DNA from 3 places in the Granulicella sp. WH15 genome. Region 1 is predicted to be linked to each of the others. Evidence: predicted binding sites of a transcription regulator. Region 1 holds the regulator's gene; each other region holds the start of a gene.
The links. The regulator LexA, encoded in region 1, represses DNA repair genes until DNA is damaged. The targets are predictions, from matches to a motif close to CANTTCGCTTTTTATTCGC.

Region 1 (10,560 bases):
TCGCTCCTATGCCGTCGAAGATGCGGCCCAGCATCTGCTCTCCGACACCAAAACTCGGCTCCAGGCCGACAGCGACAACGCTATCGCCGTACTGAATCCCCTGAATAGCATGAAGCGACATGGAAATGACGTGCGAGCCGCGAAAGCCGATCACCTCGGCGAGATGACGATGGCCGGAGGAGTCGATGATCTCGCAGCATTCACCGACCGAGCAGAGCGGCCCCTCCGACTCCACGGTCTGGTTATTCGCCTGCACGACGCGGCCGCGCCAACGCCAAGCAGGCCGCTCGGCCAAGCTGCTGAAGTATGGCTCCAGCGTCGTCAATCCTGCACCTCAGAGAGGCCATGAGATGCAACCGAAGATGGCTCCGAAAACCCTCGGTCTATCTCTTCCAACTGAACATCAATGCCGAGATCGACGCGGCCGATGTTGGTTTCGAGCACGCAATCCCCGGGCTTCATACGCGCATCGGCAGAGAGATGAACGAGTGGCTCTGCACCCTGAGGAAAGACATTTGACCACAGACTCAGCTCATCGGGAGGGACCCGCAGGGTCGTACCGCTGCTCTCTTCTACGCGCGCGAGCGCAGCCTTGACCGTATCTGCAAGAAGCACCGGGTTCGCCTTAGCTTCACGATGCAGGACGCGGGCAGCGATGGCAAGTGCAAGCCGGACGACCTGATCTTCAACTGTCGCGAAGTACTGTTGCCGGTCGTGGGCAAAGCTCTCGCAGAGATCAGTGATTCGCTGCCGCTCGAGTAGAACGCGGGCCTCGGTCTCGTCTTTAAGCTGGGCTTCGAGCTGTTGGCGCGCCTCCGTCGCAGCCTCTTCGCGGGCAACGTCGATCATGGTGCGAATCTGCTGGACAGGATCAGGCAGCGCAGGCTCAGGCTCGACGACGGCTGCAACGACAGGCTCATCGCGAGCAGCGTCAACCGCGTGAAACGCTAGCACCGAGAGCTCACTGGGTATAGACGGGATGAGGTGCTGCACTCCGTCACTCTCAGAGGTAATTGCGAAGAGATACTCGAACCCCCTCTCGACCGTCGCCTCAGATTGCAGACTCATCGCCGGCCTCCATTCTCAGAATCATCTTGCCCTCGGCCTCAAGCTTCGTGGCCAACGCAAGCAGCTCTTGCTGCGCCCCACCGACATCTCTGGCGCGTACCGGGCCGAGCACGTCCATGTCTTCCTTCAGCATCTCGGCCGCACGCGAGCTCATGGCCTTGAAAAGATGCGCACGGATACTCTCCTTCGCGCCCTTGAGAGCCATAGCCAGCATCTTCTTATCGGCCGCGCTCACCAGCTCGCGGATGCTGGACTGCGGCACCGTAATGAGGTCTTCGAAGGTGAACATCAGGACGCGAATTTCAATCGCGACCTGCGGCTCCTTCTGCTCGATCTGCTCGAGGATACCCTTGCTGTCGTTCTGGTCGAGACGGTTGAGCAGCTCGGCCACAGCCTTAAAACCCGCATAGGACTTGCGTCCGCCGGAGCCAAGCGAAGCCATATGGCGATGGAGAACCAGGGCAACCTTCTGCGCCACCTCCGGCGAGAACTGACGCATCTCGGCGAGTCGGCGCACTGCCTCGACGCGCATTCCCGAGCTCAAGTTCATCAGCACCACCGAGCCGCGCTGAGCATCGAGATGGGCGAGCACGAGTGCAACAGTCTGCGGATGCTCACTCTCAAGAAACTTGCTGAGTTGCAGCGGATCCATCTTCTGCAACATGGCCAGGTCGCCGCTCGAACGCTCGCGCATCTGCTGAACCTGTGCGAGCATCTGCTTTGCCCTCGCCGGTCCGAAGGCATCCGTAAGCAGCTTGAGCGCATACTCCGGGCCTCCACGGACCATATACTGCTGGGTCTCCAAGAGGCCATAGAACTCGGTGAGTACCTGCTGGAGTTGGACAGCGGGTACATCGCCAAGACTGGTGATCTCGTCGGTGACCTTCTGGACGTTGACCTCGGAGAGACTCTGAAAGAGCGTGCTCGCGACCTCTTCGCCAAGCGCCATCACCAGGATGGCGGCCTTGCGCAGGCCGGGAAGATCGGAGGCTACGAAGCCTGCTTGAGCGGGCAACAGATAGGGGGCGGCATTGTTCGTCAGAGCGGACGCGGGGGTTGCCATCTAGCTCTCCTTTCCTGCATCGCCGATCCAGGCCTCGAGCAGACGTGTACTCTGCGCGGGCTCGCGGCGGATATGCTCCACGACTGCGCCATAGACGGAGTCGCGTGTCTTCGGGATGCCCGTCGTCCTGCGGGACACGGGATAAGGAACCGCTTCCGGCTGTGGCTCGTTCAGCCAATCCGGCGGAGCCTGTACTGACGACTCCTGGTTATCGGTGGCGGTAGCGTCGAAGGTTTGTGTCGAGGCCAGCAGCAATGGCTCCCTCAAACCCTTGACCACTTGACTGGTGAGAGGTCTCAGAATGAAGAAGATCAGAGCCAGTCCCAGCAAGCCGACGACGCCGGTTCGATAGAGACTGGGCTGTGCGTGAAGTAGGCCACTTGCGCCTTCAAGCATACGGTCGAAGAAAGAGGCTTTCACCTCGGCGACGTTCGAGTTGAAGCTGATGTTCTCAAGCACGACCTGATCGCCGCGCTTGACGTCGAAGCCCACTGCGGCCTGTGCAAGCTCTTCGAGCCTCCGCATCTCTTCGACGCTGCGCGGACGCCACACCCTGGTCTTCGCTCCGGGGTCCAGGGTCTCGCGGTCGTTGACCACAACCGCAGCCGTAACTCGGCGCAGTCGGCCTGGAGATGCCTCGGTATGGACGACGTGCTTTGTCACCGCATAGGTATTGCTCTCCTGATTCTCCGACTGGATAGGGTTGCCCGCCTGGGGATAGACAGGCAGCGGAGCCTTCTGCAAGAGAGGCGGCGTGCCCGGCGCCGCTGCCGCACTGCTGCCCGCTACCGCTCCAGGAGCAGAGGCCGAGGGCGAGTTGCTTGCAGTGCCCGGAACGCCGGAGGCACCCTTCGGGGAGCCGCTCGTGCGCTCGCTCTTCTGCGTGCTCAACGTAGCGGCTTGCGATGGATCGTATACCTCATCGGTACGCTCTTCGCCCGCCTCATCATAGGAAACATTGACCGAAGCCCGCACATTGCCCTGCCCCGCAAGAGGCTCCAGCATCGCCACCAACTTACTCTCGAGAGCCTGTTCTGCATCGCCCTCGGCCGCGCTGCGTGAACGTGGCTGCAGGTTCACGCGGCCATCGGCATCGACCAGCGTGACCTGATCCGGGCTAAGGTTTTCGATTGCACCCGCAACCAGGTTACGGATGGAGTCTGCCTGCTCCTGTGGCAAAGCCGGATGCTTGAGATGCATGATGACCGAGGCTTTGGCGGGCTTCTGATCTTCCGCGAAGAGAGACACCTGTGGCATCGCAAGATGAACGCGTGCGGAGCGAACCACGCCTAACGTCGAGATAGTGTGCTCCAGTTCGCCCTCAAGCGCACGCTGATAGTTGACATGCTCGTCGAACTCGCTGCCGACCCAGTTAGGCTTATCGAAGAGCTCGAAGCCAAGGCGGCCCGACTGCGGCATCCCCTTGGTCGCGACCTCCATGCGCGCTTTGTCGAGCATCTCGGCCGGGACCTCGATGCCACTGCCATCGGGCGTCATCTGGTAAGAGATGCCAGCGGCGGCAAGCTCCTGCGAGACCTGCTGCGTGTCCTTGCTCTCGAGCCCCGAGAAGAGTACACGCCAATCCGGCCGCTCTGCATACCAGAACATACCGGCGACCAGAGCGGCGATCATCGCAACACCCGCGATCATCCACGGGCGGCGCTGGTCGGGAATAGCCCCCCAACGTGTGCGCGCGCCGCTCAGTAGCTTGTTGGCCTGCTGCATCACTCCACCCGAGGTGGTGCCAGGCTCCATCTTTGTAACCGCCACCTGCCCTGCATCTGCCATTGCGTATCCTTCGAAAGATCGTGGCTAGAACTGCATCCCCATCATCTGCTGATAGGCCCCGACGGCCTTGTTCCTTACCTGCAAAGCCAGCTCGAAGGCCATGTCGGCTTTCTGGGTCGCGATCATGGCGTCGTGAACCTCAACGCCCTGACCGCTGACAAGACCGTTGATCGCATCGCTGGCTTGCTTGTCGAGACTGTTCGTCTGATCGATCAGCGAGTTCAGCACACCGCTGAAAGGCACTGGCGAAGCGCTGGGTGTGGACGATGCGAGCGGGCTGTTGATGGCTCCTGAGACTATTCCGGCGAGTTGGTCGATTCCCGTCATGGCCTACCTTTCTATTTGTGACTTTTTAAGCACTTATTTCAAAATGTCGAGTGAACTGCTGAGCATGTTCTTCTCTGCCTGCACGGCCGAGGCGTTCATGCCGTAGCCTCGGGTCGCGCCCATCAGATCGACCATCTCGGTGAGCGGGTTGATATCGGGATAGGAGACATAGCCGTCGGGACCGGCATCGGGATGCTGCGGATCGTAGCGGCGAAGCGGGTCGGCGGCATCTTCGATCACTCCACCTATGGCAACTCCACCTATGGCACCGGACGAGGAGCCGAAGCCTCCGGTCAATGCAAAGCTCGATGAGAAGCTGGAGCCAAAGCCATGTCCACCACTCTCGCCAAGAAGCGAAGAGCCGAAGCTGTCATCCCCCTGCTCCTCGAAGACCACGTGATGCCGCTGATACGGCTTACCGTCGGCGGTGCGCGTCGTCTCGGCGTTCGCCATATTCGAGGCCACCACTTCCGCTCGCACCCGCTCCGCCTTCAAGGCCGACGCACTGATGTCCATCACTCCAAACAGGTTCATTACAGATTCCTCATACGATTACTTGGCATCGGCGTGGATAGCCGACATGATGCCGCTGAACTGATGTTTGAGCAGCTCCACTCCTGCACGAAACTGCAACTGCGCCTTGGCCAGTTGCAGGCTCTCGCGATCGAGCGAGACCGTGTTGCCGTCGGGCCGCGCGACGAGCCCATCGACGTCGCTGACCTTTGGTTGGCCCGAGCCTCCGTGCAGCGCCTCGCTCAGCTCCTGCTCGAAGTCGAAACCCTGCGTCTTATAGCCGGGCGTATCCACGTTGGCCATGTTGGCCGCCGTCAGCTTCAATTGGTCGGCTGTGAGATCGAGATATTTGGTCAACTCATCGCTGGTTGCGGTCGTCACCTGCATGGCTTGCCTCCGCCTGTGATGAAGCATGTGAAAGGCCACACCAGATGCCTGCCAGATAAGAGTCTGCTAAGCGAGAGCAGACCAAGAAATTCACGTTAGAAAAAAAACGGCCACCCGGTGGCCTGGACCGAGTGGCCAAAGAGAACTTATAGAGAACCTAGACGATGGATCTGCGGTGGATGCGGATATCTTCCGCAGAAATCACGGGCTGATCACCCGCAAGGATGGAGCCGCGCTCAAGAACGTGCATCAGCTCACGCACGTTCCCGGGCCAGTCATGCTGCTCCAGCCGTGCAAACGCCGCAGGGGCGATGCGCTTGCGCGGCATCTCTCGGCCCATCTGTTCAAGGAAGAACTCCACCAATAGCCGAAGGTCATCCATGCGCTCCCGCAGCGGAGGAACAGCAACGGGAAAGACCGCCAGGCGATGATAGAGATCGAGCCGAAAGCTCCTCTCCGCGGCTCTCTGTTCCAGCGGCTGATGAGTCGCCGCGACCACGCGTACATCGACCCGAACAGTCTCGTTGTCCCCTACTCGCTGCAACTCGCCGCACTCGAGAAACCGCAACATCTTGGCCTGCAACGCGAGCGGCATCTCGCCGATCTCATCAAGAAAGAGCGTGCCTCCATTCGCCGCCTCAATGCGTCCGGTGCGCGATTGGACCGCACCGGTAAAAGCCCCGCGCGTATGCCCAAAGAGCTCGGCCTCAAGCAGCGCCTCTGGAATCGCCGCGCAGTTGAGCACAGCAAAGGGCTTCGACGCACGGTTGCTAAGACGATGCACGGAGCGCGCGACGATCTCCTTGCCCGTGCCTGTCTCGCCTTCGATAAGCACAGTGGCCAAACGCGGAGCCACCAGCCGGATCATCCGCGCCAGCTCGCGCATGGAGGCGCTCTCTCCAACCATCTCTGGAATGGACGGAGCAGACGCAGTAGCCCCGTCAAAGAAGATGGGCGCAATAGGAACCGAAATAGTCTCGGAAACCGTGACCATAGGCGGAGGAGCAGGTGCCGAGACCAACACGGGCCCACCATCCGCAGCCTCACGCAGAGCATGCAGCAGCTCGTTGCGCCGTGGACTTTTCGCGCCACCAGGCTCAATGCGGCCATCCACGCGCAGGATATCCATCGCGGGATAGAGCAGCCGCAGCTGCGACTCCAGCTCTGAGGCCTCAAGGTCGGGCAGCCAGCTATCTATCAGCAGAGCCTCGGCGCGAAGACTCTCAATCTGCATCATCGCCTCCGCGCCGCCGCTCGCCTCACGCACCGTCCAGCGCAGCCCACTCAGGCTCTTTCTCAGGCGCTGGCGCAGGTCTGCATCCGCACTTGCCAGCACCACCGAACGCGCGGCGACGATCCCCGCATCCATATCGCGCAACGGCATGGAAGAGGTCATAGCCCCTCACTTTCCCGAGCCGTGCGCGACTGCAGCACGCGAATCTGCATTCCACGCACCTGGTCGTTCAGCTGCACGCACACATGCAGAGCCTCGGCAATAGCCGCGCTCATGGCGGTTGCAGTGGCATCCATCATGCCGATCTCGAGATGGCATTGCAGGGTTGACAGCGGCTGACAGAGATCGTGAAGGCCCGTCGCAATCTCGCTGACAAGGCTGTCCGGCATTGCACTTCGGTTCGATAGCAGAAGATCACACACGGTTACGCTCCAATTACTCTGGGGGTGTTGGATGGCAGAATGGTGTCGTTAAAGATGGGCATCAAGACCGGCACAGAGGGGCGCCGGCGTACTTCGGGGCTAAGCATGTAACCTGCGCCGCGGACCGTCTCGATGAACTGCCGGTCGTCACTCAGCTCTCCTAAACGTCCCGCTCCGAGCTTCTTGCGCAGATAGTTGATATAGACATCGACGACGTTGGTCCCAGCGTCCGGAGACATCTGCCAGACCTCGCGGAGCAACTCACTCCGCGAGCAGCAGCGGCCCCTGGCCTGCATCAGGTACTCCAGCAGGCTGAACTCCTTGACCGTAAGGTCGACGCGGCATCCGTTGCGCATCACCTTGCGGTCGAGCCGGTTCAGCTCGATATCGCCGTGGCGCAGGACGGGATCGGCGAACTGATTGCGCCGCCGGGTCAGGGCGTTGCAGCGGGCCGTCAGCTCCTTCAGGCTAAAGGGCTTCAACATGCAGTCGTCGGCGCCGATGTTCAGGCAGCGGACACGCTCCTGCACAGTGCTGCGGCCGGTCAGGACAAGGATAGAGGTAGAGGGGACGCGGCCGTACAGTTCTTCGAGGACCTGGACTCCATCCTTGCAGGGGAGGTTGAGATCGAGCACAATCAGGTCGGGTTGATGTTCAAGAGCCGAGGTTACCGCAGTTTCACCATCGGTAACCAATTCGGTTTCATATCCTTCGAGTCTCATTCCCCGCTGGAGTAAAGGACCCAAGGCAGCATCATCTTCCACAATTAGCATTCGCATTGTTTTCTCCCCCCGCCCGAGTTTAGTAGTGTGCGGGGATGAAACAGGTAATGTAACTTTCACAAAAAGCAACTTTCGTAACCTTGTGCTCTGACTGAAACCACAGTGCATTGTTGGCCCCGCTCCGGGCAAGAGGATCGGAGCACGAATCCCGAACACTTTCCAAATCAGGAAGCCGCGGACCAAAATGAAAACGAGCCATCCTTTGGTTCCAAGCGGCTCCTCGTGTACCAAAATCGGACACGAATCAAATTTGCTATCGCCGTTCGCTTTTTATTCGCTACAATGACGGCATGGCTATCACGCGGCGTCAAAAAGAAGTGATCGACTTCCTCTCCGGCTTCACACAGAAGAACGGATACTCCCCTTCTTACGAGGAGATCGCCTCCGGCCTCGGGCTGAACTCGCTGGCCACGGTACATAAGCACGTGACAAACCTGCAGAACAAGGGATTGCTGCAGCGCGCGCATAACCGCAGCCGCTCCATCGACGTGCTGCCGCCGCGGGCGAGCAAGCGCGGGCAGGACCGCCTGCCGCTGCTGGGACGGATCGCGGCGGGCAAGCCGGTAGAGGCGATCGAGGCGGCGGAGTCGATCTCGCTCGGCGACATCATCGGCAACCGCGAGGTCTTTGCCCTGGAGGTGCGAGGCGACTCCATGCGCGACGAGCACATCGTCTCGGGCGACTATGTTCTGGTCGAGAGGACCCGGACAGCCCGCGAGGGCGAGATCATCGTCGCCCTGGTCGATGGCAGCGAAGCCACGCTGAAGCGGTTCTATCGCGAAGGAGCGATGATCCGGCTGCAGCCTTCAAACGCCGAGATGGCTCCCATCTACGCTCCGGCGGCGAACGTCAGCATCCAGGGCAAGGTGCTGGGGATTCTGCGCAAGTACGCCTGAAGCTCTTTGAGAATTATCGGCGAGAAGCCGGGAACAAAATAAGACGGGCCCGCGTACTCCCATATCAAGGAGCTACTATGAACCTGCGAATTCTCACTGCCGCCGCCCTTTTCATCCTCACCACCGCCGCTCATGCCGCCGGTGGCAACTTCGAACGCACCCTGCCGCTCTCCGGCCCCGCCGATCTGTATATCTCCACCGGCTCGGGGCATATCCGCGTCTTTCCCGGGCAGGGAGACCAGATCCATGTCAGCGCTCACGTCTACAGCGGCTGGAATGCCGGGGATAATGTGGAGGAGCGCATCCAAAAGATCATCGCGGCTCCGCCGGTGCAGCAATCCGGCAACACCGTTCGTCTGGGCGAGACCGACGACCGGAGGCTCTACAACAACATCACAATCGACTACGACATCAGCGTGCCGAAGACCGTGGCGATCAACGCCCGCAGCGGCTCGGGTGACGTGGAGATCGACAACGTCGGGCGTTTTCTAGCCGCTGCGACGGGGTCGGGATCGGTGCGGGCGCACGGCATACAGGGGCCGGCTGCCCTGCGCACCGGATCGGGCGATGTGGATCTTCAGGAGATTGGCTCCGGCGATGTAAAGGCGGAGACCGGCTCCGGGTCCATTCGGATCAACGGGCTTGCGGGCGGCCTGATGGCGCGGACGGGATCGGGCGATATCGAGGCCAACGGCAAGCTGGCCGGAGACGCCAAGCTACAGACGGGCTCCGGGTCCATCCGGCTGCACCTTGGAGCAGACGCGCGGTTTAACTTCGATGCGGCTACGGGATCGGGGTCGATCCATGTGTCCCAACCGGGCGCGCCGCAGATGTCGGCGGAGCGGCATCATCTCTCGGGGCAGGTGAATGGCGGCGGGCCATCGCTAGAGGTTCGGACGGGCTCGGGAGACATCGAGGTGAACTAAGTACTTCGTACCGTTCTTGGGCTGTTGGGCAGAATCATCACGCTGGTCCTCCCGCTGGTCGGAATCAAATACACTCGCTGCCGACCAGCGGGAGGCCCTATATAGATAATCTCCCCCATACCTTCCCGAGAACGGTACGACGTACTAGGCTTGAAGGATGCTGCCTAAACTGCTTGTCTTCGATCTGGATGGAACCCTGATCGATTCTCGAATCGACCTCTGCAACTCCGTCAACGCCACGCTAAACCACTACGGCCGCGCCCAACTCTCCGAGGAGGTCATCTCCGGTTACATCGGCGACGGGGCGACCACGCTGGTGCGACGCGCCCTGGCCCATGTGCACCTGATCGCCAACGAGCCTGACCCGCACGATGATGCCTTCATCGAAGAAGCACTGGATTGGTTCATCGGCTATTACAAGGTGCACAAGCTGGACTACACGTACGTCTATCCTGGCGCGATGGAGGCCCTGGCCGCCATACGGGAGCGTCATCCACAGGTGCTGATGGCCGTGCTGACGAACAAGCCGGTCGATCCTTCGCGGGCGATCTGCGAGCACTTCGGGCTGGATCGCTACTTCTTCCAGAACTACGGCGGCAACTCGTTCCAGACCAAGAAGCCGAATCCGGAGGGGCTGCTGCAACTGATCGCGGAGGCGAGCGCGATTGCGGGCAAGACGCTGACACCAGCCGACACGGTGATGATCGGCGACTCCTCCTTCGACATCCTGACGGCGAAGAACTGCGGAGCGCGGTCGCTGGGCTGTACGTTCGGGCTGGCTCCGCAGACCCTGCCGTCGTCTCATCCGGATGCGGTAGTAGATCGGGCGTCGGATTGGCCAGCAGCTCTGGGGTTGAACTGAGGAGCCGCTACTTGCCGCCCTCCTGCTGGCGCTTCCACTCCTTGCGGAACTCCAGATCCTTCTTCTCCACCATGGCCTTGTAGCCGACGGGATCGACGAAGACATTCGACGGGCTGGACTTCATGCGGGAGTACTTGTCCAGCATGTCGAAGTAGCCTCCGTGCGCGCCGAGGAAGATATCGCACGGCAGCGACTTCAGGATGCGGAAGGTCTTCTCGTAGTCCTGAGCCTGCTCGGGGTAGGCTTTGTTGTCGACCAGACGAAAGCCAGGGTTCACGTTCCAGCTACCGAC
Region 2 (10,560 bases), 1.7 Mb from region 1:
TTAGGCAACGTATGGCCGTTCTGCGCGATTGATGCAGAGATAAAGTTGGTTCCTGCGTTCCGAGTAGGCAATCGAGATGCTGAGACGGCGGTTGGCTTGCACTTCGCTTATTACAATTTTGTGCGCCGCCACAATACGATCCGCTGTACTCCGGCAATGGCCGCTGGAGTTACACCTACTTTTTGGACGGCCGGAGACTTGGTGGAGGCGACTGCATGAGCGAACTCAAACACGAAGTATACAAACAGATTTTCGAGACATGGCGGTACGAGGTTGATTCATATTGGGTGCGCAACAACTATTTCGCCGCGTTTGAAACGGCGGCATTAGCTGGATGCTGGTACGTCGTAGAACACCATCATATGTGGGTCGGTTTGGCATTTGCTCTTTTGGGTTTAGCCTCAGCACTTATTTGGCGCATCACCAGCGAGGGGGTCCACAATTACGTCGCCTACTGGTGGAAGTCCGTGCAGGATATAGAAAACAAGCTCTCCCTAGAGTGTGAGGGATTCGACTATGCGACCAGACATACGGGGAGCGGACGCCCCCTAGGTCAACATCCCAGCGGAATGATTCTATTCATTCCGGTTTTGTTTATGTCAGCTTGGATTGTAATTGCAGTCTTCGCGGTTAAGTGTTTGTGCCCGTGTAATGGATGCTACTAAAAATCCTATGGCGATCCCCTCGTACATCGAAGACCTAAAACATGCGATTCACAAACTCCACGGTGCGCCCGCCACGCACCGTGAAAGTGTGCCTGTGAAAGAGGTATGGAACGGGCAGACGATCTGGGAGGGTATCGTTGAAGTCTTCGACTTGCACGGACACCCGGACGCGAATACATCCTATGCGTGGTCTCACGAAACTGATGCCCCCGACCGACCTCAGCACCACGTAACCGTCCTGCACGTCCCGCCAGTTGTCTCCCCAATTACCGCCGTCCGCGCCGCCATCGCGCAGGAGTTTCGCAATGCCCAAACAGCCTAAAGCACCATCCAAGCCAAAGCCGAATCCGGTTGGCCGCCCAAAACTTCACGATCAGGCCAAGTCCAGCATCGTGCCAGTTCGGTTCAATGCCGAAGATCGCAAGCGCGTTGAGTTAGCGGCGAAGACAAGCAAGCAAACCGTGTCCGAATGGATACGCAGCACCTTGAACTCGGCGCTGGAGGTGTGATGGCACTCGAAACGCGCAACGGAATTGTTGGAAAAGTGTGTTCTTCCTGTAAGGGCTGGAAGCCGTTAGACGGGTTCTACCGAGATGGGTCACATGGTGCTACGCAGGCAGGGAGGCATTGCCGATGCAAAGAGTGTTACAAGAAGGGCCGTCAGGCTCAGAAAGCAAATTAGGCACTACCCGAAAATCGAGAAGATCGGTCGGCCTTAGAGCGGCGCATTCCACCGGATAGGCTTTGGCGAAACTAAAGAGCAAAATCATCCCCACTTCACATGCTGGCAGATCGTCCAAATCCCATCGCTTGCTAAACGTCTCTTGAGAATCTTCTCCTGCGGTGGTCATCGAATGCCTCCGGCAAGGTGGAATGTCCTAATTTAGATGGGTCTTATGGACATTCCTGCGGTTTCCGACGGAAAAAAGTCTATGCCTTTTGATAACAATGACTTAGAAGATTCTCTCGACACTGTCGAGAGAATCTTTTGCGACTGAGTCAAATGACCAGTCGGGTACGGGTTGTCTTTTTCGTATCGCTCTTCAGGTATTTTGCCCTTTTCAATATTTTAGGCCACAGTTGCCAAAAAAACTTCTCCTTTATCAACAATCAGTTACTCCATATGTGCACCAAGCCTGGGGCAGCGGCAGTTGACGACAGCAGGTGAGTATAGGCGAAGATAAGGCGAATACGCGTTATGGCTACCACTTCTACAATTCGGCTCCAGATTGAATCAGCGCTCGCGGATAAGATTCCGTCAGCCCTCACTCCGGCCCCAAGGCTGATCCGGCCAATAACCGAGACAGGGATCGGTTCGCTCGATGAATTGTTGCATGGCGGACTGCCAGTTGGCGTCCTGAGCGAAGTAATCGGCCCTGAATGTTCCGGACGGACAGACATCGCACTTTCGTTTGTAGCGCACCTTACGCAAGCGTCGAAGGTCTGCGCATGGATCGACGCTTCGAATGCTTTCGACCCGGTTTCTGCTGCCGCAGCCGGAATCGATCTTGCCCGGCTTCTGTGGGTACGGTGTGGCGTCACAGCAGAGACGACAACAACTCGCCGGGCACGCAGTTTCGTGCTGCCGGAAAAGTACCTTGCTCCACGACCTGCGAAACAGGGCCTGCATGGTGGAGGCTTTGGTTCCCATCCGCGCAATGAAGTGAAGGGAATCTCCAATGCCGTCGGCGATCTCCTTCAGACGAAGTTGTTCGCCCCGCGTTGCGCAGAACCACAACGAAGGGTGCGTGAGGAGAGACAGGAATTCACACCGGCATCTCGAATGACTGTGACCAACGCCCTCCTTACCACCGCTGCGCGGAAACCGTGGTCGCGGATCGAACAGGCATTGAAAGCGGCGGACCTTCTTTTGCAGGTGGGAGGATTCAGCGCCGTGGTGCTCGACCTGTCCAGTATGGCTCCGTCGTTTGTATCGCGTATCGAGCTTTCGACCTGGTTCCGTTACCGCGCAGCGGCAGAGAAAACACAATCGAGCGTGCTCCTCCTTGCCCAACATGCATGTGCCAAGAGCGCTGCGGAGCTGGCAATTCATCTTCGGCCAGCGGAGATCCTGGCGGACGAAACTACGGTCTTTACTGGAATTCAGCCGCACGCGGAGATCAAACGGCAGCGCTTTGCTGAGACTCCCAGCAATGTCGTCCCCATGCGAAAGCCACCACAGAGTGCACAATGGCAGAGCCGCACGCCGTGGGCGGGTGCGCGATGACGAAGCCTCCGGAACTGTACGCGTGTCTCTACGTGCGGGAGTTTCCCGGTCAGGCATTGCTGCGTCTTCGTGCGGACCTGCATGGCAGACCATGCGTTGTCCTCGAAGGCGAGCCGCCGTCAGAGCGTGTCTGTTCGCTCAACAGCAAAGCACGCTTGCAGGGCATACGACACGGCATGACGCGTGTAGAGGTCGAGACTTTTCCTGACCCTGTCATCCTGTCACGATCCCCCACAGCGGAATCAGGGGCAAAGAGCATATTGCTCGAATGTGCGGGAGCCTTTTCTCCCCGCATCGAAGAGTGCAGTAATGACCTGGCCTTTCTCTGCGTTATCGATATTGCCGGGACACGGGGACTGTTTGGTCCTCCTGCCATGCTCGCGCAGAGTCTGTTGCAAAGGGTAAGGTCGCTCGGTATCTCGGCTCGAATTACTGTAAGTCATAACTTCCATGCGGCGGCGTCTCTTGCAAGAGGCCCGCTCTCAAAATCGGCGATTCAGATCATCTCACTGAATGAGGAAGCAGACGCATTGAGTCCGCTTCCGTTGACGGTTCTCGATCTGACGGAAGCGCAGGCAGAGACCTTCGCATTATGGGGGATTCGCTCGCTCGGCGCTTTGGCTGCATTGCCGGAAAAAGAGCTGATTGCACGGACGGGGCAGGAAGGGAGACGGCTCCGCGAACTGGCGCTCGGTATCCATCCCCATCTCTTCCAGCCAATCGAACCACCCTACATACTCGAAGAGCGCATAGAGTTCGACGCGCCTGTAGAACCGCTCGATTCATTACTCCTGGCAGTAGGAGTGATACTCGATCAACTCATTCTGAGAGCGACGGCGCGTGTCTTCTCCCTGTCTGCTCTTACGGTCACACTGACACTAGACGACGGAGGATTGCACACGCGAACCATCCGACCGGCACAGCCGAGTACAGATAAGCAGCTCTGGATCAAACTCCTCCATCTCGATATGCAGGCGCATCCGCCGTCCGCTGCAATTCTCGCCGTGACTGCATCGGCGGAGCCAGGCAGCACGACCAAAATCCAGCTCGGTCTCTTTTCTCCCCAGCTTCCAGAGGCAGACCGTCTCGATGTCACGCTGGCGAGGATTCGGGCCATCGTCGGCGAGAACAATGTCGGACGCGCCGTGCTTCAGGATTCGCATTCGACTGAACCATTCCGCATGGAGGCGTTCACCGTGCCCTCCGGTGAGTCCGATGTAGCAGCGGCAGAGCAGGCGCGTGCGTCAATCCGCAAGCTCCGGCCTTTGGAGTCCGCTTCAGTTACATTGCAGAACCTGCGGCCCTCGATGTTCTTTTTCAGGGAGCAGCGCTATGTGGTCGAGCGTGCTTATGGGCCTTGGATCGTCGGAGGCGACTGGTGGGCGCAGACACTTTGGGGATGCGAGCAATGGGATCTCATCGCCCGGTCGCAGGATGGCTCCATGCTCTACTGCTGCATGATGCGCGACCTTCTGGAACACAAGTGGCAGATGGCGGCGCTCTATGACTGACCGCTATGTGGAACTCCATGCTGCGAGTGCGTTCAGCTTTCTCGAAGGCGCATCAGAGCCGGAGAAGCTGATCGAGCGAGCTGTCGAACTGAATATGCATGCGATGGCCTTGCTTGATCGCAATGGCGTCTATGGCTCGGCGAGGTTTCATACCTCGGCGAAGCGCAACGAGATTCGGGCGCATGTGGGAGCAGAGGTCGCGGTATCTTCCCTCGGGTCCAGACTGAAGCCACCCGCATGGTTGCCGCACCGGCACATCACAGAACCTGTCCGCCTTCCACTGCTTTGCGAATCGCGCACTGGATATCAGAATCTCTGCCAGCTCATCACGCGGTCCAAACTGCGCGAGGCCAAGAAGTCGGAGGGTGCGGCGATCTTCAGTGACCTGGAGCAATATGCGGCGGGATTGATCTGTCTTACAGGCGGCAATGAAGGACCGTTAGCGGCGGCACTGATGCGCGGTGGCGAAGAGGAAGGCCGAGAGACGGTCGAACGGCTCGCTCGGGTCTTCGGTCACGACAATGTTTATGTTGAGCTACAACGCCATTGTGAGAGGGAGGAAGAGTGGCGCAATCAGGCGGCAATCCGCATCGCCCAATCGCTCCATCTCCCTGTGCTCGCCACCAATGGGGTTCGCTATGCGACAGCGTATGAGCGCGAAATTCTGGATGTGTTTACGGCGATACGGTATCACACCGAACTCGACAAAGCGGGCCGCCTGCTTGCTCTCAATGGCTATCGCCATCTGCGGACTGCAAAGGATATGGTCTCGCTTTTCCGCGATGTTCCCAATGCTGTCGAGAACACCGTCGATCTCTCCTCCCGGTTGAAATTTGAGCTGGACGATCTTGGATATCTCTTCCCCAGTTATCCAGTGCCGGACGGCGAGAGCATGGAGAGCTTCTTACGCAAGCGCGTCGCCGAAGGTGTACAGGTAAGGTATGGCCCGAAGAAAGATCGCAAGCTATTCGCGCGGGCACAGAAACAGGTGGAGCATGAGCTTGCTCTCATCGAGAAGCTGGGTTTTGAAGGGTACTTTCTCATCGTTTGGGATATCGTGCAGTTCTGTAAGCGCAACGGTGTCCTGATTCAGGGCAGAGGAAGCGCCGCGAACTCTGCTGTCTGCTATGCGCTCGAAATCACCATCGTCGATCCAGTTGGAATGGATCTTCTCTTCGAGAGATTCCTGAGTGAAAGCCGGAACGAGTGGCCCGATATTGACCTCGATCTGCCGTCCGAGGAAAAACGCGAGGAGGCGATCCAATACGTCTACCAACGTTATGGAGAGTTGGGTGCGGCTATGACGGCAAACGTTATTACCTATCGACCTAAATCCGCGATGCGCGAGGTCGGAAAGGTGATGGGGATCGCTAACGATTCGCTGGATAAGATGTCCGGCGCTGTCGGCAACTGGGAGTGGCGCGGGCCAAAGGATACAGTCGCTCACAGCGTAAAAGCTGCCGGGTTCGATCTGGAAAACGAGCGAATCGCCAAGGCCGTCGAAGTTGTGATGCGGATTCAGGGGATGCCTCGCCATCTCGGACAGCACAGCGGCGGAATGGTGATCTGTCAGGGGCAACTCGATCAGGTTGTTCCGGTGGAACGAGCATCCATGAAGAACAGGACGGTCATTCAGTGGGACAAAGAGGACTGTGCCGACATGCACATCATCAAGGTCGATCTGCTTGGCTTGGGCATGATGGCCGTTCTCTCCGACTGCCTCGACCTGGTTCCCGAGTTTTATGGAGACAGATTAGATCTTGCGCAGCTCCCGGAAGACGACGAAGTTTATCAGACTGTTTCTCGCGCCGATACCATCGGCATGTTTCAGATCGAGAGCCGTGCGCAGATGGCTTCGTTGCCGAAACATCGGCCCAGGACCCGATATTGCATGACAAAGCAGAATGCCCTGATCCGGCCAGGCCCGATTCAGGGTGACATGACTCATCCATATTTAGAACGACGTATGGGCAGACAGCCGGTTACCTATCCACATCCCTCTCTCAAGCCAATTCTGGAACGCACGCTTGGCGTGCCGCTATTTCAGGAGCAGTTATTGAAGATGGCCATGATTGCAGGCAACTTTAACGGTGCCGATGCGGATGAGTTACGTCGAGCTGTAGGCATGAAGCGTTCCTGGGAACGAATGAAGAATCTCGAAGGCAAATTGCGGGCTGGGATGACCGAGAATGGCATCGACTCCAAAGCGCAGGATCAGATCGTTAAGAACATCAGCTCTTTCGCCCTCTACGGCTTTCCGGAATCGCACGCAGCATCCTTCGGCGAGATTTCCTATGCTTCCGCTTATATCAAAGTGAAATATCCGGAGGCTTTCCTCTGTGCCATCCTGAACAATCAGCCGATGGGCTTCTACTCCGCGGCCACGTTGGTCAAGGACGCGCAACGTCACGGTGTTCACATGCGAGCCATTGACGTGCAGATCTCGCAGTGGCAATGCACCATCGAAGAAGAGAACGAAAAGCTCTTTGTGCGTGTCGGCCTCGGGTATGTGAAGAAGCTGAACCGGAGAGCTGTCGATGCACTGACCGAGGCCCGTGAGGCAGATGGGCCTTTCCGCTCCATCGACGACCTCACCCGGCGCGTGCCCTCTGTCAATCGAAATGACCTGGCTCGATTGGCGAATGCTGGTGCATTGAACACTATCGATGGAGTGAGGCATCGGCGCGATGCGATCTGGCAAGTCGAGCGTGCAGGCAAGCTGGAGGGTCCGTTGTTACGACAAAATCAGGACGCTTTATCTGAGGAGGATGGAAATCTGCCGCTGCTGCAAATGAGCACGGAAGAAAGACTCATCGCCGATTATGCCGGAACAAGCCTCACCATCGGCAAACATCCGATGGCATATCGCCGCGCAGCCCTTCGGAAAAAGAATGTGCTTTGTTCCGCCGATCTGGAGAAGCGGCGTCACGGAGAGTTTGTGCTGGTTGCCGGTTGCGTCTCGGCACGGCAGCGTCCTGGCACCGCCAACGGGATCACCTTTATGTCGCTGGAGGATGAAGCCGGGCTAGCCAATCTCATCATTATGGTTGATGTCTATGAAAGACATCAGACAACAGTTACCTCCAGCAAGTTCGTTCTCGCGGGTGGTGTCCTACAGATTCAGGATGATGTCATCCATGTCAAAGCAGCGTGGGTGAAGCCTCTTTCCGACTACGGTTTGGAGGTGCAGTCGCATGACTTCCACTAAACCTAATGACCGCAAGATCGGCGGCTATCGCCGTGAAGTAGATTTTCAGAAGCTCGGTCCCGCGTTGGTGATTGCTTCCAGTCTGGTGCTGGCCATCCGGACGGCACGCTGGAGTCCGACACACAGCGACGGGCTTGCCAATATGGAATGGGAAAAAGAGGTGGAGCACAGCGTTCGTATTGCGAAGATTGTTCTTTCGCATCTGACCGCTCGCTCACCAGACCTCTTTCAAATGAAAGATGTTGCGTGGTACGTTGCGACCGATGACGAAGTGCCGAAGTGATTCAGCCAGGCAAAAATCAGACAGATGTATCCCGCGAAGCCGAACGAGCATGTTCCCAATGCCGTTTTTGAATTGATTACTAACCCAAATTGGGCAAGTGAACGTGCATACTGATGCTAATTCTTCACGGGCTCATTTCGTGGGTACGGTACAGTGATAAAACTCATATGGAGACTAAACCATGCACCTTGATCCCAATGCGGTCAAAGATGCGCTCAGCATCCTCAATAATGAGCAGGTCAAGAATGTCCTCTCGCCCGCTACGAAGGCCATAGGGGAAAGCCTAGCTGATTTGTATCACGCAACAATCGGCGACAACCTAAAGTCGGTTGCAGATAAAGTCAGACAGCGCCGTAAGGGGAAACGCGAAGCTGAATTTGAAGATTTCAAGCGCATCATGCCCCTGCTACAGGGAGCTTCGGTACAGTCCGAGGACACATTGCAGGACCGCTGGGCAAACCTCATAGACAGCGCCATTGACCAGACCGAGGGATATTTGCCGTCATTCGGTCAGACCCTATCGGAGATGACCGCTGACGAAGCCCGCTACCTCGACCGACTTTGGGCATACTTCTCTCAGCCTCTTCCCTACAATTCCCCATATCCCCAGGCGATGTGGCCGGTCGAAGTGTACAAGCTCTATGACCTCTACGAACCAACTCTACGCAGCGTAAATGACGTAGAGGCACAAATTTTCAAAGATCAGATGAGTGCGCAAGACCACGCGAATTATGCGCGACTCAACTACATCCGGCTTGTAATTCAGGACCTTGTGAGGCTCGGTATTCTTGCAATCTCCCAATCGCTGCCTGAAATAGCCTTCGCCCAAGCTCAGAAGGACTTGACGATAAAATATGCGCTGACACATTACGGGGTAAGCTTTATCCGCGCGGTCAGCGGAACTCCAAAGCCCACGGAAAAGGACGGCCCGCCTGAGGCCGCCCAGTCCGAGTAGTTACAAAACAAAGAAGGAAAACTTCACCGAATTGCTCTTCTTTCTAAGCTGGATTTCCGTCCATAATTTTTAGTTGGTCTCGTTCCATAGCTGCCACAGCTTGAATGTCATATAGCAGTCGCACTCTACCGACCCCTCGTGCGTGTCGGGAAATGTTGGGCAGTCGCCGAGGTGCATTTTGTACGTCGAGATCAGGTCCATACCCCATATGCGATCACTCCAGCAGATGCTTCTCATGTCCGAGTGAACACCCTTGAGAGGGAGAGCACTGGACAGCCCCGCGAACTTCCCCAATTTTTCAAGATCATAGTGCTTGCCGTTGTAGGTGATGACCTCGTGGGCGGACTGAAGGCGACGAATGGCTCTCGCGATAGATTGATCGCGATAGAACCTAAAACAACGCGATTGGACAGAGTAGATTCCCACGATGTCCTGTCCGGTATCGACTACGAGGGTCGCCATCCCACCTCCTCACACTCTAATCGCCGAGCTTGATGCTCAGACCCTTCGCTTCAACTTCTTCCACGATCCGTAGGAGCTTTTTCGTTTTGCGTGCTTTCTTGCTGCCCTTGTTCATATCGCCTCGCACTGTCTTCGCAAGCTCGATCATCATCACTGACCCTTTCGGGCTCAGATTGATCGAGTATGCACCCCTTGCCGACCGCACATTAGCGCCGATGTACAACTGAAACATCACGCCGGGAACATAGAAGAAGAAATTCTTGAAGTCAGAGTTGTTCCCAGGCCGTGGTCCGATGGTTGCTGGATACCGTATCGCTCCTGATTCGACAGCAACAGCCAGTGCCATACGCATCGGCAGTTTCGCCTCTCCCACAAGGAAGCGGCGCATTGCCTCCCTATCCTCTTCACTCAGATCAATTCCTGGCTTATCGCCATTCCCGAACGAACACACGGATGCTTTCCACAAGATGCCGATGCCAAAGTGAACCAGCTTCGCGACATCAATCTCCGGATTCTCCGCCGCCGCGTACACCGTCATGCTCGGGGTTTCTTCTAGAGCATCCTGCTTCACCAGTCGGTCGTACAGCAAAAACCGACCGCCTAACCGTGGGAGTAGCGGGATGACATAGCGTTCGCCGTTTGTGTTCAGGCTGTTGTCACAGGGCGAACAGAGCAGATATTCCTTCGTCTCCATCTGCGTTGGCCGAATCACGTCAGAAGTGACGCTCACATGCTCACGCATTTCGTTCTGGCACAGCGGATAGACACCGGACGAGATGAGATGACTCTTGATGAGTTTTGTCTCCTTTCGACACATCGGGCAGATCCCAACGGGTGCGGGCGCTTTCATGCTGCGATTGTACGTTTACAAAGCGCCATACAGTGTCTATTCCGTTCCCGAGGGTCGTAATATGGCGCACTGCGCAGGATTCAATCGTCCTTATGAATTTCCTCATACCCGCTCAAGTCGAACTTCTTAGGCAGCGTGCTGCAAGTAGCGCAAGAGCTGTGCCCGCAACTCGACGCCTGATGATGTGCATTTGAAAATGGAGCATGGATCATTTTGGTGTAGCGGAATCCTATGATCCGTGCTCCGATATCTCATGTGGAAGAGTGAAAACATCGTAACGTTGGAGAAGATATTTTTCTGTCCAGCCGGGCACTGCATCACACGGCAATTCACGCACATTCAGCACCACGGCGGATATCGGCTGATCGAAGATCAGAGATTCGATGGATTGCTTTGTGC
Region 3 (10,560 bases), 1.6 Mb from region 1:
CTCGGCCTCGGAGGTCTCGACCAGCTTTACGACACCGCCCGCGTACTGGATGATGTCCTTGAACGAGACCCAGTAGGGCACGGGGAGGATGACCTCGTCGCCGTGATCGACCAGCACCTGGATGGCATTGAAGAGGGCCAGCTTGCCGCCGGTGGTGAAGACGCACTCGTCGACCTTGTAGTCGGAGCCGAAGTCCTCGGCGTGGCGGTCCACGATGGCCTTGCGGACCTCGGGGATACCGGCCACGGCGGTGTAACGGGTGAAGCCCTTCTCGATGGCCTCGATGGCCGCGGCCTTGATGTGCTGCGGCGTGGCGAAGTGCGGCTCGCCCGCGCCAAAATCAGAGAGCTGCACGCCTGTGGCCTTCAGGCGCAGGGCCTCGGCGGTAATCGCCATGGTTGCCGATACTTCAATCCGGTTGATCCGATCCGTCAAAACTTTCTTCGCTACCGCCGTCGCTGTGCTCATGGGTCTAGTGTTTCAGAGTTCGACGGCGAAATAAACCCCACCGAAGTGGAATCCGCGGGTGGAAGATCAAGCGACTCCGCGCTGGGCAGGCTAAGGCTCTTGAGGATGCCTCCCCCTCGTTGTCGCGAATTCCACCGAGGCGCTACGATAAAAGCAATGGAGCCGCGCTCACTCTCGCAGGCCTTCGCTCTGCTCCTGCCCCTCTGCCTGTCCCCCGCCTGTTGCGCACAAAGTCTACCGCAAATCCCGACTATCACCACTACCACCGACCTGGTTGTTGTCCCGGCCCTCGTCCGCGAATCTTCAGGCGACCTGGTCCAAACCCTCCAGGCCTCCGACTTCCTTCTCACCGACAACGGAGTGCCTCAAACTGTTGCCCTCGAGGATACAGAACACCAGCCGCTCTCCCTCGTCGTCCTCATGCAAACCGGCGCATCGGCTCCGCGCCAGTTTCCCGACTACGCCAAGCTCGGCACCATGCTTACCTATCTCACCGCCAACTCGCCTTACCAGATCGCGATGGTCACCTTCGACAGCCAGCCCGAATACCTCTGGGACTTCACCCCCAACATCGCCGATCTTGAAGACGGCTTCGCCAAACCCGATCCCGGCGATCGCAAGGCAGCCATCCTCGATGCCGTTAGCAGTGGCATCGATCTGCTCCGCAAGCAACCGCCCAACCGCCGCCGCATCATCGTCCTCCTTAGCCAGACCCACGACGAAGGCAGCCTCGCTCACGCGGAAGACATCATCAAGCGCCTTGGCGAAAACAACATCACCATCGAGTGCCTTACTTTCTCACCTGAAAAAGCCTGGCTCAAAGACCAGTTCACCAAGCCACGCCACGAAAATCCGCTCTACCAACTGGCGCCCAACTATCCACCGCTGCAACACACCTTCAATCTCGACAAGCCTCTCGGCATGGCCCTCAGCGCAATGCGCGAAGATACCTCATCCGCCATCGCCATGCTATCCGGCGGGGAATCCTTCCCCTTCGCCACCAAAGCGGAGCTGGAGCGGCAACTCTCGCTCCTGGCAAATCACTTCGCCGCCACCTCCACGCTTAGCTTCCGCCCCACGTCGAAGCAGCCCGGTTTTCACTCCCTCCAGCTCCACATCGCCGGACATCCAGACCTCCAGGTCTCCGCCCGCACCAGCTACTGGGCCTCCGATAACTCCCCCCACTAACGCCGCTTGCGCAGCACCCAGGTCGTCATGCAGCGGTAGTCCTGCACGATGGTCGTCTTGAGCGGGTCGACCAGCACCGCGTTCAGCTCTTCGGTCAGCTCGAGCAGCTCCTCCTCATCGACCAGGAACCACTCCGAGCCGTCGCCGATCTCGAAGATGCCGGGGCGGATCTCGTTGAAGTCCATGCCGATCCGCGAGCCGAGGCGGCAGAAGAGCATCCCGCCGGGCCGCACCATGCGCCATAGCTCCTCCAGCATCGCGCGGAAGTGAGCCGCGTCGCGAGCGAAGTGCAGCACCGAGTTGCAGAGGACGACGTCGGCCAGCTCGCCGGGAAAGGGCATCTGCTCGATGGGCGCGACCCGAAAGTTTGCAGGCGGCAGGGCGGGAGCCAGCATCGTGGCCAGGCGGCGGACATGGTCCACCCCGCGTGGGTCCGCATCGACAGCGAAGACCTCGCAGCCTGCCCGCAGCAGATAGACCAGGTTGCGCCCGAAGCCGCAGCCCGCGTCGAGCACGCGCATCCCCGGCGCGATGTTGCCGCGCAGGATCTGATCGAAGACGTAGATGTCGATTTGGCCGAACTGCTCTTGCAGGGAGAGAGTAGGCTGGGTCACTCGGCAGCCGTCTTGGCCTTCAGCCGGTCCATGACCAGCGGCGGCACCAGCGAGGAGACGTCTCCGCCCAGTTGAAAGACACCCTTAATAAGCCGCGAGCTGACGTAGGTGTACTTCTCGGCGGGCATCATAAAGAGCGTCTCCAGCTCCGGGTCGAGCTTGCGGTTCATCATCGCCATCTGGAACTCGTACTCATAGTCCGAGATGGCCCGGATGCCGCGCAGCACCGCCTTGGCCCCCTGCTGCCGGGCAAAGTCCACCAACAGGCCGTTGAAGGTCAGGACGCTCACGTTATCGAAGGGTGCAACCGCCTCGGTAATCATCTCGCGCCGCTCCTCCACCGTGAACAAGGGGGTGCCTTTCTCCGAGTTGCGGAGGATCGCCACCACGAGCTTGTCCACGATCTTGGAGCCGCGCGCGATCAGGTCCAGATGGCCGTTGGTCAGGGGATCGAAGGTGCCCGGATAGATTGCCGTAACGGTTTGCATAGCTCCCAAGCAGCATATCCCAGCGGCAGGCTCCAGCGGAACACGCCGGAGGAGCGCGAAAAAATACCTCCAGGTGTAGTCTTCTCGGGAACCGCCGCGTCTCTCCTAATAGAAATGCTAGAAACGCTGGAAATACCGCAGGACAGCCCCAGCGACGGATCAAGATACGGATAAGATGACGCCGATCGTACTCCATCCCGCCAGCCTCGCCGAACCGGAGTTTCCGCTGCCCGGAGCCGCCGGGCAGGTCGCTCCACCGGCGGTCCAGATAGAGGATATCGAGGCCCTGCATGCGCTCTATGAGCCGAGAATCTTCCGCTTTCTCTACGCCTCGCTGCGCGACCACGACCTGGCCCAGACGCTGACGCAGGACACCTTCTTGCGTGCCTGGACCGCCCGTGCGACCTTCCGGGGCGACTCCTCCATCTCCACCTGGCTAACCACCATCGCCCTGAACCTGCTGCGCGACCACACCCGCACCAACCGCTTCCGCTTCTGGAAGAACGTGGCCTCCACCCAGGTCGATCCGCAAGAGATGGCCGGGCAACTCGCCCACCCGGCAAGCTCCACCGAGCAGCGCCTGATCGCGCGGGAGCAGTTGGCGCTGGTGTGGCAGACCGTGGCCACGCTCTCCGAGCGCCAGCGCACCGTCTTCCTGCTGCGCTTCGTCGAGGAACAGCCCATCGGCGAGATCGCCGTTATCACCGGACTTCCTGTCAGCACCGTCAAGAGCCATCTTTACCGCGCCATCGCCGCCGTCCGTGCCCGCCAGCCCCAGATTGGTGTTCAGGCTGGCGTTCAGACCGACGGACAGGCACCTACAAAGGACTCCCTATGAACCGCTATAGCCCCAATTCGAATCCCGCTCGCAAGCTCGATACTCTCTGCCTGACCGCCGACCAGATATCGGACCTGCTTATCGCCGACGATCCCACGGCGCTCTCGCTGGCCTCGCGGCAGCGGCACCTGCAGCAGTGCCCCGAGTGCAACCAGGAGTTTACCCACATGGAGTCGCTGTTGGGGTCGCTTCGCTACTCGGCCACGATGAGCGCCGCCCGGGTGCAGAAACCGGCTTCGAAGCTGCGTGTTGCAGCGGACTCCAACCGGCACAACGAGCGCCGCAGCTCGGTATGGGCACTGGTGGCGGCGACGCTGGCGGCAGCCTTCGCGCTTCCCTTCGTCCACCACGCCGGCGCCGATCCGCTGGCGGCTGTGAACACCTTCTTCAGCCGCCCGGCGGCTACGGCAAAAGCCGCCCCCGCTGTCACCACCGAGGCCGGGGACGAGGCGCTGCTCCAGGGCATCAGCCAGGATCTCTCCGCGTCCGTTCCCTCGTCGCTCGAGCTGCTGGCCGACCCGGCGAGCCGATTTGCCAACGCGCAACCCGTGGATGACGATGACGCTCCGCGCTGAAAGCCCGCTCGCCAAGCTTGATACAGACACGTTCCCAGCTGCTCAAAGATTCAAAGATTTAAAAAGGATTGACCTATGACTACTCGCGGCTTTGTTCGCCTTGCCACACTCGCACTGCTCACCGGCTCTCTGGCCGCCTACGCCCAGGGACCCATGCGTTCAGATGGGCCTCCTCCCTTCCGTGGCGGCGAGATGGGAGGAGGCTTTCACCACGGCCCCGGCGGCATGTGGTGGAAGAACCCGGAGATCGCCACCAAGCTGGGCCTGACGGCCGACCAGCAGAAGCGGATGGAGGATATCTTTCTCCAGTCGAAGGTCCAGCTCATCCACATCAAGGCAGAGCTGGAGGAGCAGGAGCTGATGCTGGAGCCGCTGATGAACGCCAATCCGCCCGACTCGGCGAAGGCGCTGGCCCAGATCGGCAAGATCGCCGACACGCGGGCGGAGCTGGAGAAGGCGAACGCGAAGATGCTCTTCGGCATCCGCGGCGTATTGACCGCAGCGCAGTGGACTACGCTGCACGAGATGGAGCATAACCGCTTTGGCGGGCGCGGTTTTGGAGGACGCGGAGAGATGGGCGGTTCGTCCATGCGCGGGCGCGGCGGCCAGCTCGGGAGCAAGGGGCAGGGCACGACCGGCCAGCCGCAGGGCACGCCTGAGATCGAGTAGCTCGATTGAAACCAGGGATAAAAGCGCGGCTCCCATGCCAGGGGCCGCGCTTTTATCTTTTCTTCCCCAAACAAACGGAAAACCACCCCTGATAAATAAAAAGGGGGATTACGCGAAGCGTCCAAGACCGCACGAAGTGCCGCCCGCCCGGCGCGAGGGCGCTGTTGCCTGTTCTTTTGGTTGTCATTCAGGAGCGAATCTGCTTCCGCTTTTGTCGTTATTCCTGAGGTATGCTTCCTTCAAAAACTGCAAAGACGTCCTGACGGACGGTCCTCCTACGCGGAGAGCGGGCGTTTGCACGCCTTTTTACTGCTTCGCGTGCTCCTCCCGTTGGTCGGAAACAAAGATCCTCTAAGCCACGGAAGACTGCTCTTCCTGCTCCGTGGCCGGTGGTCCGCTCAGCCGCTCCAGCGTACGCAGTCCGGGGAAGAGACGCATCCAGCACAGCGCAATCAAAATGCTCCCAACGCCGCCGATGATCGTGGCCGGAACGATCCCGAACCAGGAGGCCGTGACGCCGGATTCGAACTCGCCGAGTTGGTTGGATGTGCCGATAAAGAGCGCATTGACCGCGCTGACGCGGCCGCGCATAGCGTCTGGAGTCTCTAACTGGACCAGCGACGAGCGGACGACGACGCTCACCACATCCGCCGCGCCCAGAACGCAGAGAATCGCCATCGAGAGCAGGACTGAACGTGAAAGAGCAAAGCCGATTGTGGCCAGTCCAAAGACGATGACGGCGGTGAACATGCGGTGTCCGGCACGGCTGCGGATAGGGTGCCGGGCCAGAAAGATGGAGGTGCTGAGCGCACCGATGGCCGGGGAGAGTCGCAGCAGGCCCAACCCCCAGGGGCCGGTGTGCAGTATGTCGCGGGCGTAGGCGGGCAACAGCGCCGTTGCCCCTCCGAGCAGAACCACGAAGAGGTCGAGCGAGATGGCTCCGAGGATGTTCTTGCGGGCCCGGATGTAGTGGATGCCGGAGAAGATAGAGCTGGCCGTGGCGGCGGGCTTGGCCTCTGCACGGCGGCGCGGGCGGATGCCTGAGGAGAGGATCGAGGCAGTGGCGTAGAGGCAGGCGCAAAGCGCGTAGGGGATGTGCGCGCCGAGGGCGTAGAGCAGGCCGCCCAGTGCCGGGCCGACGATGGTGGCGCTCTGGTTGGCCGAAGACGACCAGGCGATAGCGGCGGGAACTTTCGATTCCTCCACCAAGCCGGGGACCATCGCCTGGGTTGAAGGCGTCTCGAAGGCGCGGCAGGCTCCGACCGCCGCTACGGCGCAGAAGATGCCCACCGGATGGAGCCAGTGGAAGTAGCTGGAGACCGCGAGCAGCGCGGCAGTGGAGCACTCGACCACCTGGCAGATACTGATGATGGTCTTGCGGTTGAAACGGTCGGCGACGTGGCCGACGACCAGCATCAGCAGCAGCATGGGCGTGAACTGCACCAGCCCCACCATGCCCAGCGCAAAGGTGCTGTGAGTGAGAGCGTAGACCTGCCAGCCGATGGCAACGCCAAACATCTGGAAGGACATGGTCGAGCAGATGCGAGCCATCCAGAAGCGGCGGTAAGAGGGTTCGCGAAAGACAGAGCTGGAGTCCACTGGGTCTATTATCGCCGTCCCGCCGCCGTTCAAGGAAGGCTCCCCGGATAAAACGGAAAGAGGCACGGATCAAATCGGAACCGGAAGTATCTTCGGTCCCATCTTGATCCGTGCCTCTTCCCTGCTGCGGATTTACTTGCGGCCCTTGACGACCTCGACAGCCTTCTCGACGCCCTCTTCGGGGATGGCCGGAATCTCGGCGGGCATGGCGCCAATGCCGAGCTTCTTGCGGACCTCGGCGTCGATGCGGCCGAAGATTTCCTTGTTCTCCTTGAGGAAGCTGCGGACGTTCTCGCGGCCCTGGCCGATGCGCTCGCCCTGAAAGCTGTACCACGCTCCGCTTTTATCGACGATGCTGTTGGCCACGGCGAGGTCGAGCGTGTCGCCCTCGCGCGAGATGCCCTCGCCGTAAAGGATGTCGAACTCGGCGTCACGGAAGGGGGCGGCGACCTTGTTCTTGACGATCTTAACCTTGGTGCGGGAGCCGACGACGACGTCGCCCTCCTTGACCGCTCCGATGCGGCGGATGTCGATGCGAACCGAGGAGTAGAACTTGAGCGCGCGGCCGCCGGTGGTGGTCTCGGGGTTGCCGAACATGACGCCGATCTTGTCGCGGATCTGGTTGATGAAGATGAGGCAGGTGCGCGACTTGGCCACGGCTCCGGTGAGCTTGCGCAGGGCCTGGCTCATCAGGCGGGCCTGCAGGCCCATCTGGGCCTCGCCCATCTCGCCGTCCAGCTCGGCCTTGGGGACGAGGGCGGCGACCGAGTCAACCACGAGGACGTCAATCGCTCCGGAGCGGACGAGCGCCTCGACGATCTCGAGCGCCTGCTCGCCGTAGTCGGGCTGCGAGACCAGCAGGTTATCGACGTCGACGCCGAGCTTGCGGGCGTACTGCGGGTCGAGGGCGTGCTCAGCATCTACGAAGGCCGCGAGGCCGCCAGCCTTCTGGGCCTCGGCGATGATCTGGAGGGTGATGGTGGTCTTACCCGAGGACTCCGGGCCATAGATCTCGATGACGCGGCCACGGGGGACGCCGCCTACTCCGAGCGCGTTGTCGAAGGAGATGGAGCCGGTGGGGATGACGGCGATGGGTCCGATCGCGCCCTTCGCGCCGAGGCGCATGATGGAACCCTTGCCGAACTGCTTCTCAAGCTGTGAAAGCGCTGCTTCTATTGCCTTGCCACGGTCATCGGCCACGTGAACTTGTCTCCCAATCCCTGATGCGAATGTGTGCTGCGAATATGTTGCCATCCATTAGAGGATGAGTCAGAACGAAGTCTAGCACCGATTCAGAGAAAAGCAAATAAAAGGCGAAAGAAAGGTGCCAATTCGGGAACCGTGCCCTCTCTCATGCCTTGACATGAAAATTTAGCCTCCCTCATGGACGATGCGGGACAATCTTGATCTCAAAGACGCTAGGCCACTGCTTGCCGGTGACGAAGAGGCGGTCGTGTTGGGCGTCGTAGGCGATGCCGTTGAGGACCGCCTCGGCGTTGCCCCGCTGGCCCTCGGGCAGCAGCCCTGTCAGGTCGATCCAGGCGATGACGTGGCCGTCAGCGGGGGAGATGCGGGCGATGCGGTCCGTGTGCCACACATTGGCGTAGATCTCGCCGTGGATGAACTCCAGCTCGTTGAGACGGTCGATGCTCTGCCTGCCGTCCCGGACGACGACATGGCGGGTCTCGGCGAAGGTGTTGGGGTCGCGGAAGCGCAGCGTGGAGGAGCCGTCGCTGGTGATGATCTCGCGGGCCGTGCGGGTCATCCCCCAGCCCTCGCCGGTGTAGGCGAACTGCTTCAACAGGCGCAGGCTGAAGCGGTCGTAGACGAAGCAGGTGTGCTCGTTCCAGGTCCACTCGTAGAGGTTTGACCCCCAGTCCACGATGCCCTCGCCGAAGTACTGCTGGGGCAGGTCGCGGCGCTGGGTCGGCTGGCCGGTCGCGGGGTCGATGGCCAGGACGGCGGAGTGGCCGTTGAGGCCGGTGCCCTCGTAGAACTGGCCGTTGAGATAGAGAAAGCCCTCGGTGTAGCTGTCGGTGGAGTGCGGGTAGGTGGCCACGACCTTATAGCCATCCACTGGAGCAGCAGCAAAGGCAGGGCCGGGCAGCAATGCAAGGAAGAGGGCAAGTATCCGCATAGGCTACCGTTTCAGCAGGTCGACCGGCTCCCACACATCGTCGATGCGGAAGAGCGGGGCGAGCGCGGGGTGCTGGCGTTTGACCGCGAGATACATCTCCCAGGCCACGCGGCGGTAGCTGAAGTGGCCCGCGATGCCTGAGCGCAGCTCCGAGATGTAGACGGCCTCGGCGAGGTCCATCTTGAACATGGCGCGGCAGCGCGTGCCCAGCGGCAGCAGGTACTGGGACGATTGCGCGGCCTCGGGAGCGCCGGAGTCGCGCAGGCTGCGGTAGGCGGCGAAGGCCGCGTCCATGGCGGCGCGGTACGGCTGTTCAAGCCCGGCCTCGGCGAGCGTGGGCTGGCCGGGGCAGATGGGCTCGTCGTAGCCGTGGAGGTCGGTGAAGCCCTGGAGGAGCTGCGTGCACTTGCGGTGGCGGTGCATGTCGCGGAAGCCGCCGATGTCCATGAGGATGTCGAAACGGAGGCTGTGCCCAGAGCTGAAGCCGCGGAGCAGCTCGTCGTGGCGGCCGCGCGAGCGGGTCATGGTGGCAACGATCTCGGTGAGGCGCGCAGAGGGCAACGCGGCGACGTTCGAGCGGAGCTGGCGGTATCCGTAGTGCGCGTGCGGGTAGAGGAGCGAGGTCGCCAGCTCGACCTCCAGCGGCTCGTCGCCGTCGAGGAGATCGACGATGGGAGTGGAGTCGATGGCCTGGGTGCCCATCAACTCCGCTACCAACTCCGCGCCGAGGGTGCGGCTCTCGGCGAGGTAGGGGTTGGGCACGGCATACTTGACCAGCGTGGGGGCGGTGTTGATGGGGCGGAGGAGGGTCTCGGCGGCCTTGGCTCCGAGCGCCGGGTCGAGCGCCGTGATCTCGTCGCAGAGCTGCTGCATGACGGGCTGCTGGACGTTCCACGCTGGCCCGGTGGCGGCCACGCGGAGTTGCTCGGCGATGGTGCGTATCTCGGCGAACTCGCTAGTGAGGAGCCGCGATACCTGCGTCTCCAGCGTGCGGGCGTTGACGATCTGGCCGAGCGACGTATTGGTCGCCAGCGGCAGCAGGTAGCGGGCGACGTCGAAGGCGCGGGCCTTCAGGGTGCGCTCCCAGGCGTCGGGCTTCATGGCGCGATCGCTGGTGGGATCGGGCAGCGGGATGGCTAGCTTGAGGGCTTCGAGCATCCCCGCGCTGACAGCGTCGTAGGAATGGAAGAGAGACTCGACGGCGGCGGTGTAGGCGGCGGTCTCCGCACCCAGCGCGGGGGTGAACCAGCCGGAGCGGCGGAAGTTCTGGTAGCGGGTGGAGCGCTCCTGGCCGTCCCAGCGCTGCTCGTCGACCAGCGCGATGGCCGCCAGCAGCGACAGGCGCTCGATGGCGAAGGGGATGTGCGCCAGATCGGCGATGGAGCGGTGGCCGTACTGGAAGTAGAAGGTGTTGAGGAACTGCTCGGCGCGCTGCGAACTGATCTCGGCCAGCGACTCGCGCATGCTGAGCGACGAGCGGGAGTACTTGGCCATGGCGTAGGCCAGAACCTCGGGGTCCGCGCCGTGGATGGCGTAGACGTCGGTTACGGGGGGCTGGGCTGGACAGGTCTCGGCGGGGCTGGTCGGGATCGGGATCGCGTCGGGCATGGGTAGGCCAAGGATAAATCGGACGGTTCTGCAAAATGTCTTCGATTCGCCAATTCGTTCAAGTCCCGTCCGGTTCGTATAATGCTTGGGATGGACTCATTGGCTGGACGAATTGCATTGGTAACAGGCGCCTCGCAGGGCATTGGACGGGCGTGCGCGCTGGCACTGGCGGCGGCGGGCGCGCAGGTCGCGCTGGCGGCCCGCAACACCGACAAGCTGGCCGAGGTGGCCGCGGAGATCGAAGCCGCGGGCGGCGTGGCCAAGGCGTTCGCGCTGGACATCTCCAGCGAGGAGTCGATCAAGGCCGGCGCGAAGGAAGTCATCGAGCACTTCGGCCGGGTCGAGATCCTGGTGAACAACGCCGGGATTACTCGCG

Region 2: a site for LexA is predicted at 1,840-1,858, ahead of FTO74_RS04810 (recombinase RecA). Genes of this name have one in related genera too.
Region 3: a site for LexA is predicted at 7,742-7,760, ahead of recA (recombinase RecA). Genes of this name have one in related genera too.

Annotation. Positions count from the first base shown of each region.
Region 1 is NZ_CP042596.1:2,773,967-2,784,526, forward strand. It holds gene FTO74_RS11545 (FliI/YscN family ATPase) at 1-325, opposite strand, end outside; gene FTO74_RS11550 (FliH/SctL family protein) at 322-1,068, opposite strand; gene fliG (flagellar motor switch protein FliG) at 1,052-2,131, opposite strand; gene fliF (flagellar basal-body MS-ring/collar protein FliF) at 2,132-3,919, opposite strand; gene fliE (flagellar hook-basal body complex protein FliE) at 3,944-4,246, opposite strand; gene flgC (flagellar basal body rod protein FlgC) at 4,280-4,780, opposite strand; gene FTO74_RS11575 (flagellar basal body protein) at 4,799-5,146, opposite strand; gene FTO74_RS11580 (sigma-54 dependent transcriptional regulator) at 5,304-6,542, opposite strand; gene FTO74_RS11585 (hypothetical protein) at 6,539-6,802, opposite strand; gene FTO74_RS11590 (response regulator transcription factor) at 6,805-7,581, opposite strand; gene lexA (transcriptional repressor LexA) at 7,875-8,480, shown strand; gene FTO74_RS11600 (DUF4097 family beta strand repeat-containing protein) at 8,558-9,406, shown strand; gene FTO74_RS11605 (HAD hydrolase-like protein) at 9,564-10,268, shown strand; gene bla (subclass B3 metallo-beta-lactamase) at 10,276-10,560, opposite strand, start outside.
Region 2 is NZ_CP042596.1:1,092,726-1,103,285, forward strand. It holds gene FTO74_RS04785 (helix-turn-helix domain-containing protein) at 1-219, shown strand, start outside; gene FTO74_RS04790 (hypothetical protein) at 216-665, shown strand; gene FTO74_RS04795 (hypothetical protein) at 673-987, shown strand; gene FTO74_RS04800 (hypothetical protein) at 971-1,174, shown strand; gene FTO74_RS04805 (hypothetical protein) at 1,274-1,516, opposite strand; gene FTO74_RS04810 (recombinase RecA) at 1,864-2,892, shown strand; gene FTO74_RS04815 (DNA polymerase Y family protein) at 2,889-4,403, shown strand; gene FTO74_RS04820 (error-prone DNA polymerase) at 4,396-7,611, shown strand; gene FTO74_RS04825 (hypothetical protein) at 7,598-7,894, shown strand; gene FTO74_RS04830 (Abi-alpha family protein) at 8,076-8,849, shown strand; gene FTO74_RS04835 (ribonuclease H-like domain-containing protein) at 8,919-9,311, opposite strand; gene FTO74_RS04840 (hypothetical protein) at 9,328-10,161, opposite strand.
Region 3 is NZ_CP042596.1:4,344,702-4,355,261, forward strand. It holds partial or broken gene FTO74_RS17985 (pyridoxal phosphate-dependent aminotransferase) at 1-468, opposite strand, end outside; gene FTO74_RS17990 (hypothetical protein) at 625-1,656, shown strand; gene FTO74_RS17995 (class I SAM-dependent methyltransferase) at 1,653-2,270, opposite strand; gene coaD (pantetheine-phosphate adenylyltransferase) at 2,267-2,758, opposite strand; gene FTO74_RS18005 (sigma-70 family RNA polymerase sigma factor) at 2,934-3,596, shown strand; gene FTO74_RS18010 (hypothetical protein) at 3,593-4,171, shown strand; gene FTO74_RS18015 (Spy/CpxP family protein refolding chaperone) at 4,247-4,840, shown strand; gene FTO74_RS18020 (MFS transporter) at 5,192-6,439, opposite strand; gene recA (recombinase RecA) at 6,572-7,639, opposite strand; gene FTO74_RS18030 (glutaminyl-peptide cyclotransferase) at 7,821-8,576, opposite strand; gene FTO74_RS18035 (FAD-dependent thymidylate synthase) at 8,580-10,184, opposite strand; gene fabG (3-oxoacyl-[acyl-carrier-protein] reductase) at 10,275-10,560, shown strand, end outside.